Linked DNA regions of Chitinophaga varians. Each later gene encodes a partner of the first gene's protein in a complex. Links are inferred from orthologs where the notes say so. Each region holds a gene or a part of one and is shown on either strand. Other genes may lie near its edges.

Evidence for each region. The genes of interacting proteins can lie anywhere in the genome.
Region 2: the proteins of pheT (region 1) and pheS are in contact, whole or in part, in a crystal structure (PDB 6P24), measured with the Escherichia coli proteins. The link is inferred for Chitinophaga varians from one-to-one orthologs.

What each region holds. Positions count from the first base shown.
Region 1 is NZ_JABAIA010000001.1:1,999,099-2,002,305, reverse strand. The notes cover bases 1-3,052. They hold pheT (phenylalanine--tRNA ligase subunit beta), read right to left. Parts: upstream 2,726-3,052; coding sequence 275-2,725; downstream 1-274. Other genes in these bases: HGH92_RS08060 (hypothetical protein), read right to left, coding at 2,794-3,027; HGH92_RS08070 (hypothetical protein), read right to left, coding at 1-166.
Region 2 is NZ_JABAIA010000001.1:2,772,128-2,779,874, forward strand. The notes cover bases 2,295-5,149. They hold pheS (phenylalanine--tRNA ligase subunit alpha), read right to left. Parts: upstream 4,309-5,149; coding sequence 3,280-4,308; downstream 2,295-3,279. Other genes in these bases: HGH92_RS11320 (3-hydroxyacyl-CoA dehydrogenase family protein), read right to left, coding at 2,295-3,124; HGH92_RS11330 (response regulator transcription factor), read right to left, coding at 4,333-5,019. In the rest of the region: HGH92_RS11305 (UDP-3-O-(3-hydroxymyristoyl)glucosamine N-acyltransferase), read left to right, coding at 1-430; HGH92_RS11310 (hypothetical protein), read left to right, coding at 521-1,204; HGH92_RS11315 (NAD-dependent epimerase/dehydratase family protein), read right to left, coding at 1,209-2,186; more of HGH92_RS11320, read right to left, coding at 2,276-2,294; HGH92_RS11335 (sensor histidine kinase), read right to left, coding at 5,231-6,658; HGH92_RS11340 (GLPGLI family protein), read left to right, coding at 6,849-7,679; HGH92_RS11345 (TonB-dependent receptor), read left to right, coding at 7,719-7,747.

The DNA.
Region 1 (3,207 bases):
GTTTGTCCTCCATTGCCTGTATGGTCAGCTGTTGTTGTTGCAGTGCCTGTTGTTGGTGGTTGACTTCTTCTTTTAGCGATGCATTCTCCGACTGCACCTGGTGAAGTCTTTTCACCAGCAGTTGTAGCTTTTCTTCTACCCGTTGAATGTACTGCTCTAATACCATTTTAAACAATTGATATCATTTTCGATTTTTTGATTTACGGATTTCGGAATTTAAACGAATGTGACCAAATCCCTCAAATTCGTAAATCAAAAAATCGAAAATCGAAAATTATCTCCGTATTTCTGCTTGTAACTGTGTCTCGAAAGTTTTTACCAGCTTGTCCATCACCCCGTCAATTTCTTTGTCTGTCAGGGTTTTTTGGGTGTCCAGGAAGGTAAAGCTTACAGCGTACGATTTTTTATTGGCTCCCAGCTTCTCGCTTTCAAATACGTCGAAGAGGTTGATGTCCTTCAGCAGTGCTGATTTTACTGCACGGGCAGCGGCCTCTACGGCTGCAAACCGCACCTGTTTGTCCAGCACCAGCGCCAGGTCTCTCCTTACGGCAGGGAAGCGTGGAATTTCCTTGTAAAAGTTATCACTTTTTTGCAAGAGTCCGAGTATTTTATCCCAATTAAAAGTGGCATACCATACCGGCTGTTTAATATCGAACTGCTTCAGTTTCTGTGTGGTAACGCCTCCGAGGGTCACTACCACCTGATTTTTGACTTTAATGTCCCAGGCTGGCAGCAGACCGGCTTCGGTGCTTTCCACCCATTGGAACTGCTGGTAGCCCAGCTGTTTCAGTACATTTACCACAAAACCTTTCAGGTCGTAGAAATCCACGGGAGTGGATTTATGCATCCAGGTTTCTGCGGTACGTTTGCCGGTGAGGTATAACACGAGGTGATTGTTCTCGGCATATCCTTTCTCCAGTACTTTATAGGTTTTTCCGAATTCGAAGAAGAACAGGTCTTCGTTCTTACGGTTCAGGTTGTGGGAAATGCTTTCCAGGCCTGTTTCCAACATGGAAGGGCGCATTACGTCCAGTTCCACGGTGAGGCTGTTCATCATTTTCACGGTATGCTCCAGCACTTCCGGCGTATAGTATTTGCTGTTGGTGATGGAGTTGGTGAAAATTTCATGGAAACCGTTGCCGGCCAGGTAGTTGGCCACTTTTTCACGGATGCCTTCTTCATCCGGCTGTGAGGCCATGGAAGGGGCAATGGTGATGTGGGACGGGATTTCAATATTATCGAGACCGTCTATCCGCATAATTTCCTCTACGAGGTCCGCAGGAAGGCTGATGTCCGGTTTGCTGAAAGGTACGGCCACCCGCAGTTTTTCCGGGGTTTGCGCCATCACGTCCACTGTTTCGGAAATGAGTTCAAAACCAAGGCTGGTCAGAATGTTTTTGATTTTTTCCGGTGCATACCTGCTGCCACTGAGTTTGTGGATATAGGCGTAGGTGGTTTCCACCTGTGTTTTCACTTTAGGCAACGGATATACGTCCACGATATCGGAAGCCGCTTTACCGCCGGCCAGCTCACAAATCAGTGCGGCGGCGCGTTGCAGGGCAAATACCGTATTGGAGATGTCCACCCCTTTTTCAAAGCGGGTGGCGGCATCGGTGCGGAGACCATGCCGGAAGGAAGTGGTACGGATACCACCGGCAGTAAAGAAGGCGCTCTCCAGGAAGATATTTTGAGTGCTGTCGCTTACGCCGGAATGCAGTCCGCCGAAAACACCGGCAATGCACATGCCTTCGCCGGCGCCGTTACAGATCATCAGGTCGGTAGCGTCCAGTTTCCGCTCTTTTTCGTCGAGGGTAACAAATACGGTGTCCTGTGGCAGGTTCTTCACCACTACGGCATTGCCTTTAACGGCTGACGCGTCGAAAGCGTGCAGCGGTTGGCCGGTCTCATGCAGTACAAAGTTGGTGATGTCCACAATATTATTAATAGGGCGCACGCCGATGGCCTGCAGGTGGTTTTTCAGCCATTCCGGAGAAGGCGCCACGGTCACGCCGGTGATGCTGATGCCGCTGTAACGCGGGCAGGCATCGGTATTGTCGATGGTCACGCTGATCGGAAGAGGGGCCGCTGCGGCAGGCAGGGCTTTTATTTCCGGCAGTTGTACCTGGTATTTGCTGGTATGTTCCAGGTTATTGAGGAAAGCGCACACGTCTTTCGCTACGCCGATATGGCTCATAGCGTCCATACGGTTGGGCGTAAGACCTATCTCGTAGATCCAGTCCTGTACCGGTTTGAATATATCTGCGGCGGGTGTTCCGGGTTGCAGGGAGGCGTCCAGCACCATGATACCGGCGTGGCTGTTGCCCAGGCCAATTTCATCTTCAGCACAGATCATGCCCTGGCTTTCTTCGCCACGGATTTTTGCTTTTTTCATGGTGAGGGGCTCGCCATCCAGCGGATAGATAGTAGTGCCGATGGGGGCTACCACTACTTTCTGGCCCACGGCCACGTTGGGAGCGCCGCAAACAATGTGCAGCGGTTCACCGTTGCCGGTGTTTACAGTGGTCAGTTTCAGTTTGTCAGCATTGGGGTGCTTTTCGGCTGTCAGCACTTCACCCACTACCAAGCCGGCCAGACTGCCCTTTACCGCCTCGAACTTTTCAAGGCTCTCAACTTCCAGGCCTATTCTTGTCAGGATGGTGGACAGTTCCTCCGGTGTAGGTTTGACCGGCAAATACTCACAAAGCCAGTTGTATGAAATCGTCATTTGTCTGCTTGGTTTATAAAGAAGCGTAAAGTTAAAGAATTACAAATTACGAATTGCGAATTAGCGGTTTAGCCGGTGATTACCGGGAAAAATTGTCCCTGAGGAGGGATGGATAGCGGTTTTCCGGCGCCTGTTTTCCCGTATAGGCCTGCCTGGTCAACGTTCCCGGCGGCCTGGTAGCGGCGTTTCACGGCAATGTGAAAATCTTTTTTACACAATGTGTGTGAATAATCAGACCTTTGCATGTGGTTTTTCCGGTTTTTGGTGGATAACTGTTGTTGTCCGGTGGATAACCCGCTCATGGATGGTGGATAACCTGTGCGTGGGGTTTAATAAATTTAGTCGTCAAATAAAAAAGGTTAATTAAAAAAATGCCTTTACCTTAGTTTGTACGGCTCGAGAAAATTTACAATTTCTTAAAGCGGCAAATGTTGCCGGGATACAGGAATAATGCAAATAAATACCGGAAAGGCCCATTGACT
Region 2 (7,747 bases), 780 kb from region 1 along the record:
GATATACGACAAGCTGGTAAGCTGTGGCCGGGTGATCATTGAAGACGATGTGGAGATAGGCGCCGGCTGTACCATCGACAAAGGCGTAAGCGGTGATACCATCATCGGCCGCGGCACGAAGCTGGACAACATGATCCATGTCGGCCACGGTACCGTAATCGGCAAAAACTGCCTCATTGCCGCCCAGGTTGGTATCGCAGGTAAAGCGCATATCGAAGATAACGTGATCCTCTGGGGACAAGTAGGCGTCAACAAAGACCTGACCATCGGCAAAGGTGCGGTGGTACTGGCTCAAAGCGGTGTGCCCAGCAGCCTCGAAGGCGGTAAAGTATACTTCGGTTATCCGGCAGAAGTAGCCAGCGAAAAAAGAAGAGAACTCGGCTGGGTAAAACGCATTCCTGAAATCTGGGACAAAGTAAAATCCCTTTAACCCATGACGGATGACGAATGACGATAGGGGTGGACCCCACCTGTAAGCGTCATTCGTCATCCGTCATCCGTAATTCGTAATTCGTAATTCATGAAAAAATTATTGTTTCCCTTTCTCTTTCTCCTCGCCTGCACTACTGCCAAACAACCCACTACCTCCACCCCGCAGAACAACCTGTACAGCCAGGCACAGGAATGGCCGGTGAAGGTGAACGATGGCTGGCTTTCTGCCAAAACCATTTCCTTCGGACTGTATACTACCTCCTCCCGTAAAAACGGCGTGGCCGAAACAATGGGCAGCTTCATCAAAGACCCTAAGACGCCTTTTAATTTCTATGTCAACGGCAATGATGAACACATCCTGGTACAAACCATGAACACCTCCCGGATCGCCTTCAGCAATCGCGATTTGCCGGCCGTTTTAAAAGACCTTGATGGCAGCGCGGCCCTTTCCTATACGCTGATCAACGGGACTAAAAATGAGCCGCTGAAACGCTGGGAAATGATATTAAAATCCCCGGGGTACCTGGAGCTGAACAATAACAAACAAGCCGGTATACTCCGGTGCGCAGACACCGATATCCGCATTACGGCACATAACCGTTTCGGCAAGGTCAACTCCTACGAAAAAGTGTGTTATGAATTTCAATACCGCGGACAGCCGGTAGCGGCAGTCATCCCCGGCGAAAAACCCCGTGTATGGGTCAGCAAAGACGCCCCTGCAGAAACAGCCAAAACACTGGCTGCTGCCATTGGCGCGTTGATGTTGAGATAAAATATCAGTTGCGGGATGCCAGGAAAGCGGCCGCAATTTCCCGGATGGTTTCTTCCAGTGGACGGAAGTTAAATGCCGGCAGGGCCGTCCGGATTTTCTGGTTGTCGTAGTACACCTTCAGTTGTGCCGTACGCGCCGTTTCTTTGGTCACTACCGGATGTTTGCCGGTCAGCATACCCTTTATTTTTTCAAGCCGCCACACCACTTCGGCCATCCATGGCTTAGCTGCTATATGGGGTGGCTTTTTGCCCAATGCATGGGCCATAGTGGTAAACAATTGGCGGTATCCCCAGTTGTCGGCAGACAGGATGAAACGTTCCCCGCTCACGGAGCTGTCCATCAGCAGCATCATCGCTCTTACCACGTCCTGCACATCTACAAAACCGTTGACGCCTTCGGTATAATAAGGGAATTCTTTCCAGGCATTCTTGAGCAGGGTGCCGGAGCCTTCGTCCCAGAAGCCGGCGCCCAATATGATAGAAGGATTTACGATCACGGCATCGAGGCCTTCCGCGATGCCTCTCCACACTTCCATTTCACCCTGAAATTTACTGATACTGTAACGGGAGTTATTAGGGCTGTCTTCCCATTCGCAATCTTCATCAATGGCCGCCTGTTCCCTCGACCTGCCAATGGCAGCAACTGAGCTTACATACACCAGCTTTTGCACACCGGCATCGAGTGCTAAATTCACTACGTTGGCGGTACCTTCTACATTGATCTTCATGAGATTGGCGGCATTGCCGGGCTGAAACGACACCACAGCGGCACAGTGATACACCTGGCTAATGCCCTGCATGGCATCTTCCAGTGTACATACATCCAGGATATCGCCCTGTACCCATTCAATCTTTTCGGAAAGGTCCTGCAACCGGGGAGAAGGGGCTTTGCGGTAAAGGGCTCTCACAGGTTTACCTGCCGCGACCAATGACCGAATCAAATAACTGCCTAAAAAACCTGTTCCGCCGGTGACTAAAATCATGAAGACTAATTCGTTTACTGATAGAGGCCCAAAATTAACTAATGATTTCCGTGATTTGAGCGATTCACCGGATTTATAACTGTTAAAGTTTATTGCTCGTAGCGATAGAAGCCAAGACCTGTTTTACGGCCCAGCCTACCGTCCTGCACCCGTTGTTCCTGTAGCGCATTAGGCTTGAAGCGGGGCGCCTGTTGAAAGGCGTCGTACAGCGACCGGGTGACGGCCAGGTTGATATCATTACCGATGAGGTCCATCAGGGCAAAAGGTCCCATCCGGAAGCCGGCGTTTTCCAGCAGCTGATCAATGGTGCTGAAATCAGCCACCTGTTGTTCGGCCAGCAACATAGCTTCCAGATAGTAATGCCGCGCCACACGGTTCACAATAAAACCTGGGGCGTCTTTTGCGTTTACCGGCACTTTTCCCATGGACTTTGCCAGCTCATAAACACGGCTGGTCGTTTCAGGTGATGTTTGTTCACCGCTCACGACCTCCACCAGTTTCATCAGATGGGCAGGATTAAAGAAATGCATGCCGGCTACCCGCTGAGGATGGGGAAGCGTGGCCGCCAGAGCAGAAACAGACAGGGAAGAGGTATTGGAAGCAAAAATGGTGTCTTCCCGGTTGATGGGCGCCAGTTGGTTGAACAGGGCTGTTTTAGCAGCCATGTCCTCTATAATGGCTTCAATGATCACATCTGCCACACAGCGATGTATGTCGCTGGTAAAAGTAAGCCTTTCCAGGGCCGCATCCTTTTCCTCCGCCTTAAGGCGGCCTTTTTCCACCGCTGTGGAGAGGCTTTTGGTGATCTGTGCCTGCGCTCTTTCCAGCCCTTCAGGGCGGATATCAAACAGGACCGTCTTGTAACCACTGGAAGCCGCTACCTGGGCTATACCGGCTCCCATGGTGCCAGCGCCGCATACAGCAATAGAGTGTATCATCTTGATGTGGGAATTTTTTGATTTACGATTTTTTGATTTGAAGGCGGCCTGACTACCTAAAATCAACAATAAATCATTTGTCGGGGGCTGTTTTTGACTTACGATTTTTTGATGCAGGCTGCCTCGGCCGCCTACACCAAAAAATCGCTAAATATCTATACCGTTCCTTCAAATTGCTCCAGGAAGCGGGTATCGTTTTCAGAAAACAGGCGCAGGTCTTTGATCTGGTATTTCAGCATGGTGATACGTTCGATACCCATACCGAAAGCGAAACCGGTGTATTTCTCCGGATCAATGCCGCAATTGGCCAGTACTTTGGGGTGTACCATGCCACAACCGAGGATTTCCACCCAGCCGGTATGTTTGCATACGGAACATCCGGTGCCGCCACATATAAAGCAGGAGATGTCCATCTCAGCACTGGGCTCTGTGAACGGGAAGTAGGAGGGACGGAAGCGAATACCGGTATTTTCACCAAAGAACTCCTTCACGAAGTGATAAAGGGTCTGTTTAAGATCGGCAAAAGAAACGTTCTCGTCGATGTACAGCCCTTCTACCTGATGGAAGAAGCAGTGCGCACGGGCGGAAATGGTTTCGTTGCGGTATACCCTTCCCGGGCTGATGATACGGATAGGCAGTTTGCCTTCTTCCATCACCCTTACCTGGGCGGAGGAAGTCTGGGTACGCAGCAGCCAGTCAGGATTTTTGCTGATAAAGAAAGTGTCCTGCATATCACGTGCAGGGTGGTTTTCCGGGAGATTCAGCGCGGTGAAGTTATGCCAGTCATCTTCAATTTCCGGGCCTTCTGCAATGGTGAAGCCCAGCCGTTCGAAGATGCGGATGATTTTGTTCCGCACCAGGCTGATAGGATGACGGGTGCCCAGGCGGTGAGGGGCCTCTGGCAGGGTATAGTCTACATCCTGATGGTTGTCGCCGGCAGCTTCCTTCAGCGCTGTAAACTCTTCATAGCGGGCTTCCGCCAGCTGCTTAAATTCGTTCAGGATCTGTCCAAATTCTTTCTTGCGATCGTTGGGGACCTGTTTCATTTCTCCGAAGAGGGCCTTCACAAGGCCTTTGGTGCCCAGAAATTTTATCCGGTACTGCTCCAGATCGGCCGCATTGGCAGGCGTAAAAGCCGCTATTTCCTGTTTATAGGCTGCTATTTGCTGTACTAACTGTTCCATAAAGAACAAAGATAAGCGATAATGCTAAAATATCAGCTTATAACCAACCCCGCGGATATTAACGATCTGGACGCGGCTGTCGTCCTTCAGGTAACGCCTCAATTTGGTGATAAAAACGTCCATACTGCGGGCATTGAAGAAATTATCATCGCCCCAGAGGTCCATCAGCACGGCCTTACGCTCCATCACCTCATTTTTGTTGTCGTACAGCCGGCGCAGGATCTCCGCTTCCCGGTGGGAGAGGAACTCGGTAACATTGTTACGGGCAAGGGTCTGCTTGGCATAGTTGAAGATATACTGGCCAATCACCACAGATCCCTCTTCCATCTCTTTTACGGCCGGATGGTCGCTGAACCGCTTCAGCAACGCTTTGATACGTACGATCAGCTCATCCATGCTGAACGGCTTCTTGAGATAGTCGTTGCCTCCCAATTCAAATCCCTTGACCACGTCCGCCGTCTGGGATTTGGCCGTCAGGAAGATGATCGGCGTAAATTTATCCTGCTTCCTGATCTCTGCTGTGACCGTAAAGCCGTCCATATTCGGCATCATGATGTCCAATACCACTACATCGGGCCGCTCCTGCTGATACAGCCGCAGGCCCTCCTTACCATCTTCGGCATACAACATCTCAAATCCACGGGTTTCCAGACTGTCTTTCACAATCTGGCCCAGCTGCCATTCGTCTTCGATTAATAATACTTTTGCCATATCTTTTTTTTGATCCCAGGGCTGAAGCCCTGGGCTACGTTGTGTGTTTATTGGGAACAGTGCCGTATAAAAGCCTTTCAATAACGAAACATCAGTACCGAAACGGCTTCACGCGTTGTCACCTTTATTGGGTACAGTTCATTCGGCCAACATTAAAGCCATCAATAAAAAAATCAATAGCAAAGGCTTAATCTAATCGCAGCCCAGGGCTTCAGCCCTGGGACAAGGGAATGTTAATCGTAAATTCTGTTCCCTTGTCAGGTTCACTATGCACCCGGATAGTGCCGCCATGCATTTCCACGATCTTTTTTACGTAGCTCAGCCCCAGTCCAAACCCTTTCACGTTATGCAGATCGCCTGTAGGCACCCGGAAGAACTTGTCAAAAATGTTCTCCTGGTAAGCCCGTGGAATACCAATGCCGTTATCCCTCACCTTGATCTTCAGCATGCCGTGTTCCTCGCTGCAGCTGATATACAACTGTACCTGCTCACCGGAGTATTTGATGGCGTTGTCCACCAGGTTATTAATGGCATTGGACAGATGGGTTTTATCTACATAAACAGTGGGGCGGGTCAACTTGTTGTCATACCGCACCTGTAGCATCTTGGCGGCTTTCAGCTGATGGTTCGTCAGGATGTTGTCGATCACTTCGTTCAGGTCTGTTTCCTCTCTGAACAGCTCAAAGTCTTCTTTTTCTTCCGCAGCGATATGCAGCACTTTCTCGACGAGGTCAGACAACCGTTGCAGTTCATTCTTGGATATATCCAGGTAGGTCTGTGTCTTACGCTGGTCATTCAAAGCGTTGAAGTTCTGCAGGGCCTCTACCGCAGCAGACACTGTAGCGATTGGTGTTTTCAGTTCATGGGTCATGTTATTGATAAAGTCGTTCTTCACCTCTGACAGTTTTTTCTGTTTGAGGATGGTCCGGAGCATATATACAAAACACAACACGGTCAGCACCAGCAGTGCGACGGAGCTTATCAGCGTCCAGAGCATTTTCTGCAGGATAAACTGTAGCGGGGATTCAAAGCTGGCCTGTACGAAGAGGTTGCTGGCAGGGTTGAATGGTATCTTCGATGTTTGTCGCGGTTCTCTTTTCCGGATACTGTCGCGGAAGCTTTCCCTTTCAAAGCCACTGTAGCTCATATGGAAAGTATCCAGTTTGTACGGGGTGGCTATCTGGCGGTTATGAAGTTCAGCGCGGAAGATGGAGTCCAGTTTTTTGAGATTGGCGCTGTCGTTATGGTTATTGGCGATCAGGAATTCGGAGATCTGGCGGGCGAGCGTGTCTACATAAATGCGGGTGGTAACATCCCCTTTGATGCTGTCTGGCGGGGGCGGAGGACCTGGTAGTCTGGCGCCGCGATGCCATCCGTGCTGGTCTCTCCGTATGATCACCATCCGGGCGCTGTCTTTGGACCTGTTATAATAACGATAGCTGCGCATGTCCGGGAACTGCCGGTGCACGTCGGAGAACTGTTTGTTAAATACCGCTGTCCGCAAGGCGTCATTGATTTCCTTGCTAAACTGTTCCTGCCGGATGCGATAGGAATTGTACACCCAATAGCCCTGGAAAAGAAAGATTCCCAGAATACAGCTGCACATGAGGATAAGGATGTTTCGGATTCTTTGCCGCATCAATCATATTTATATCGTTACAAAACTATCCATTCCGGCGCTAAAGGGGCGAAATCCTTAACAATAATTAACAGTAGATAAGCCTATTTAACGCTGGCAGATGATCTTTAACAGTAAATAACAGTAAATAAAGGTTTTTAACGCAAAAAGAGACGGGGAAGGAGGATTTTTGTTGATAAAATCAGCAACCATGAAAGGTATATCCCGGATCATTATGAGCGCAGCCCTGGTGCTGCCCTTTACACAGCCGCTGCTGGCGCAGCAGTCAGGCACTATTGTTTACGAGGTGACTGCTAAAACAGACCCCGAGCGGATGCGTGGGTTCCAGCGCGGTGGCGGCGACGGTGATGAAGCTCCCCAAATCCCTGATGTAATCACTTTTAAACAAACCCTTACTTTCAATAACGGTCATGCCAAACTGGCCACTGAAAGGCCCGATTTTGGCAACGGTGGCGGCGGCCGCGGTGGCTGGGGCGGCAGAGCCCGCAGAGACACCGCCAATGCACAGGCGCCCGGACAAGGGCAGGGGCCGGGGCAACGCAGAATGGGCCCGGGCATGGGCATGATGGGCCGTGGCAATACCCAATACTTTGACCTCGCCAATAAGAAGATACTTCACGTTTTCAGCACCTTCGGCGATGACCGCAAAACGTACTATGCCGAAGAAGATTTTATCGTGGCCGCCGATGCCAAAGCCAGCGACAAAACAAAGAAAATAGCAGGTTATACCTGTAAGAAAGCTACTATCAAGTTAAAAGACGATACCTACACCGTATGGTACACCACCGAACTGCCATTCAGCTTCTCGCCAATCAACGGGCTGCTGCCGGAAGCCAACGCCGTGGTACTGGTGGCCGAAGGCGGCAGACGTGCCTATAACGCCACCAGCGTAAACCTCCAGGCCGTAACAGACACCGATCTCGCCGTACCCGCCGGTGCTGAAAAAATCAGCCAGGAACAAATGCGGGATATCAGACAACAGGAGATGGAGAAATTACGTAAGCGGCAACCCCAAATGTAAAAATTCACCCTATCTTACCTTTTCGCGCGAAACTCCATTATGAAGAAAATTATACAGCTCTTGCTGGT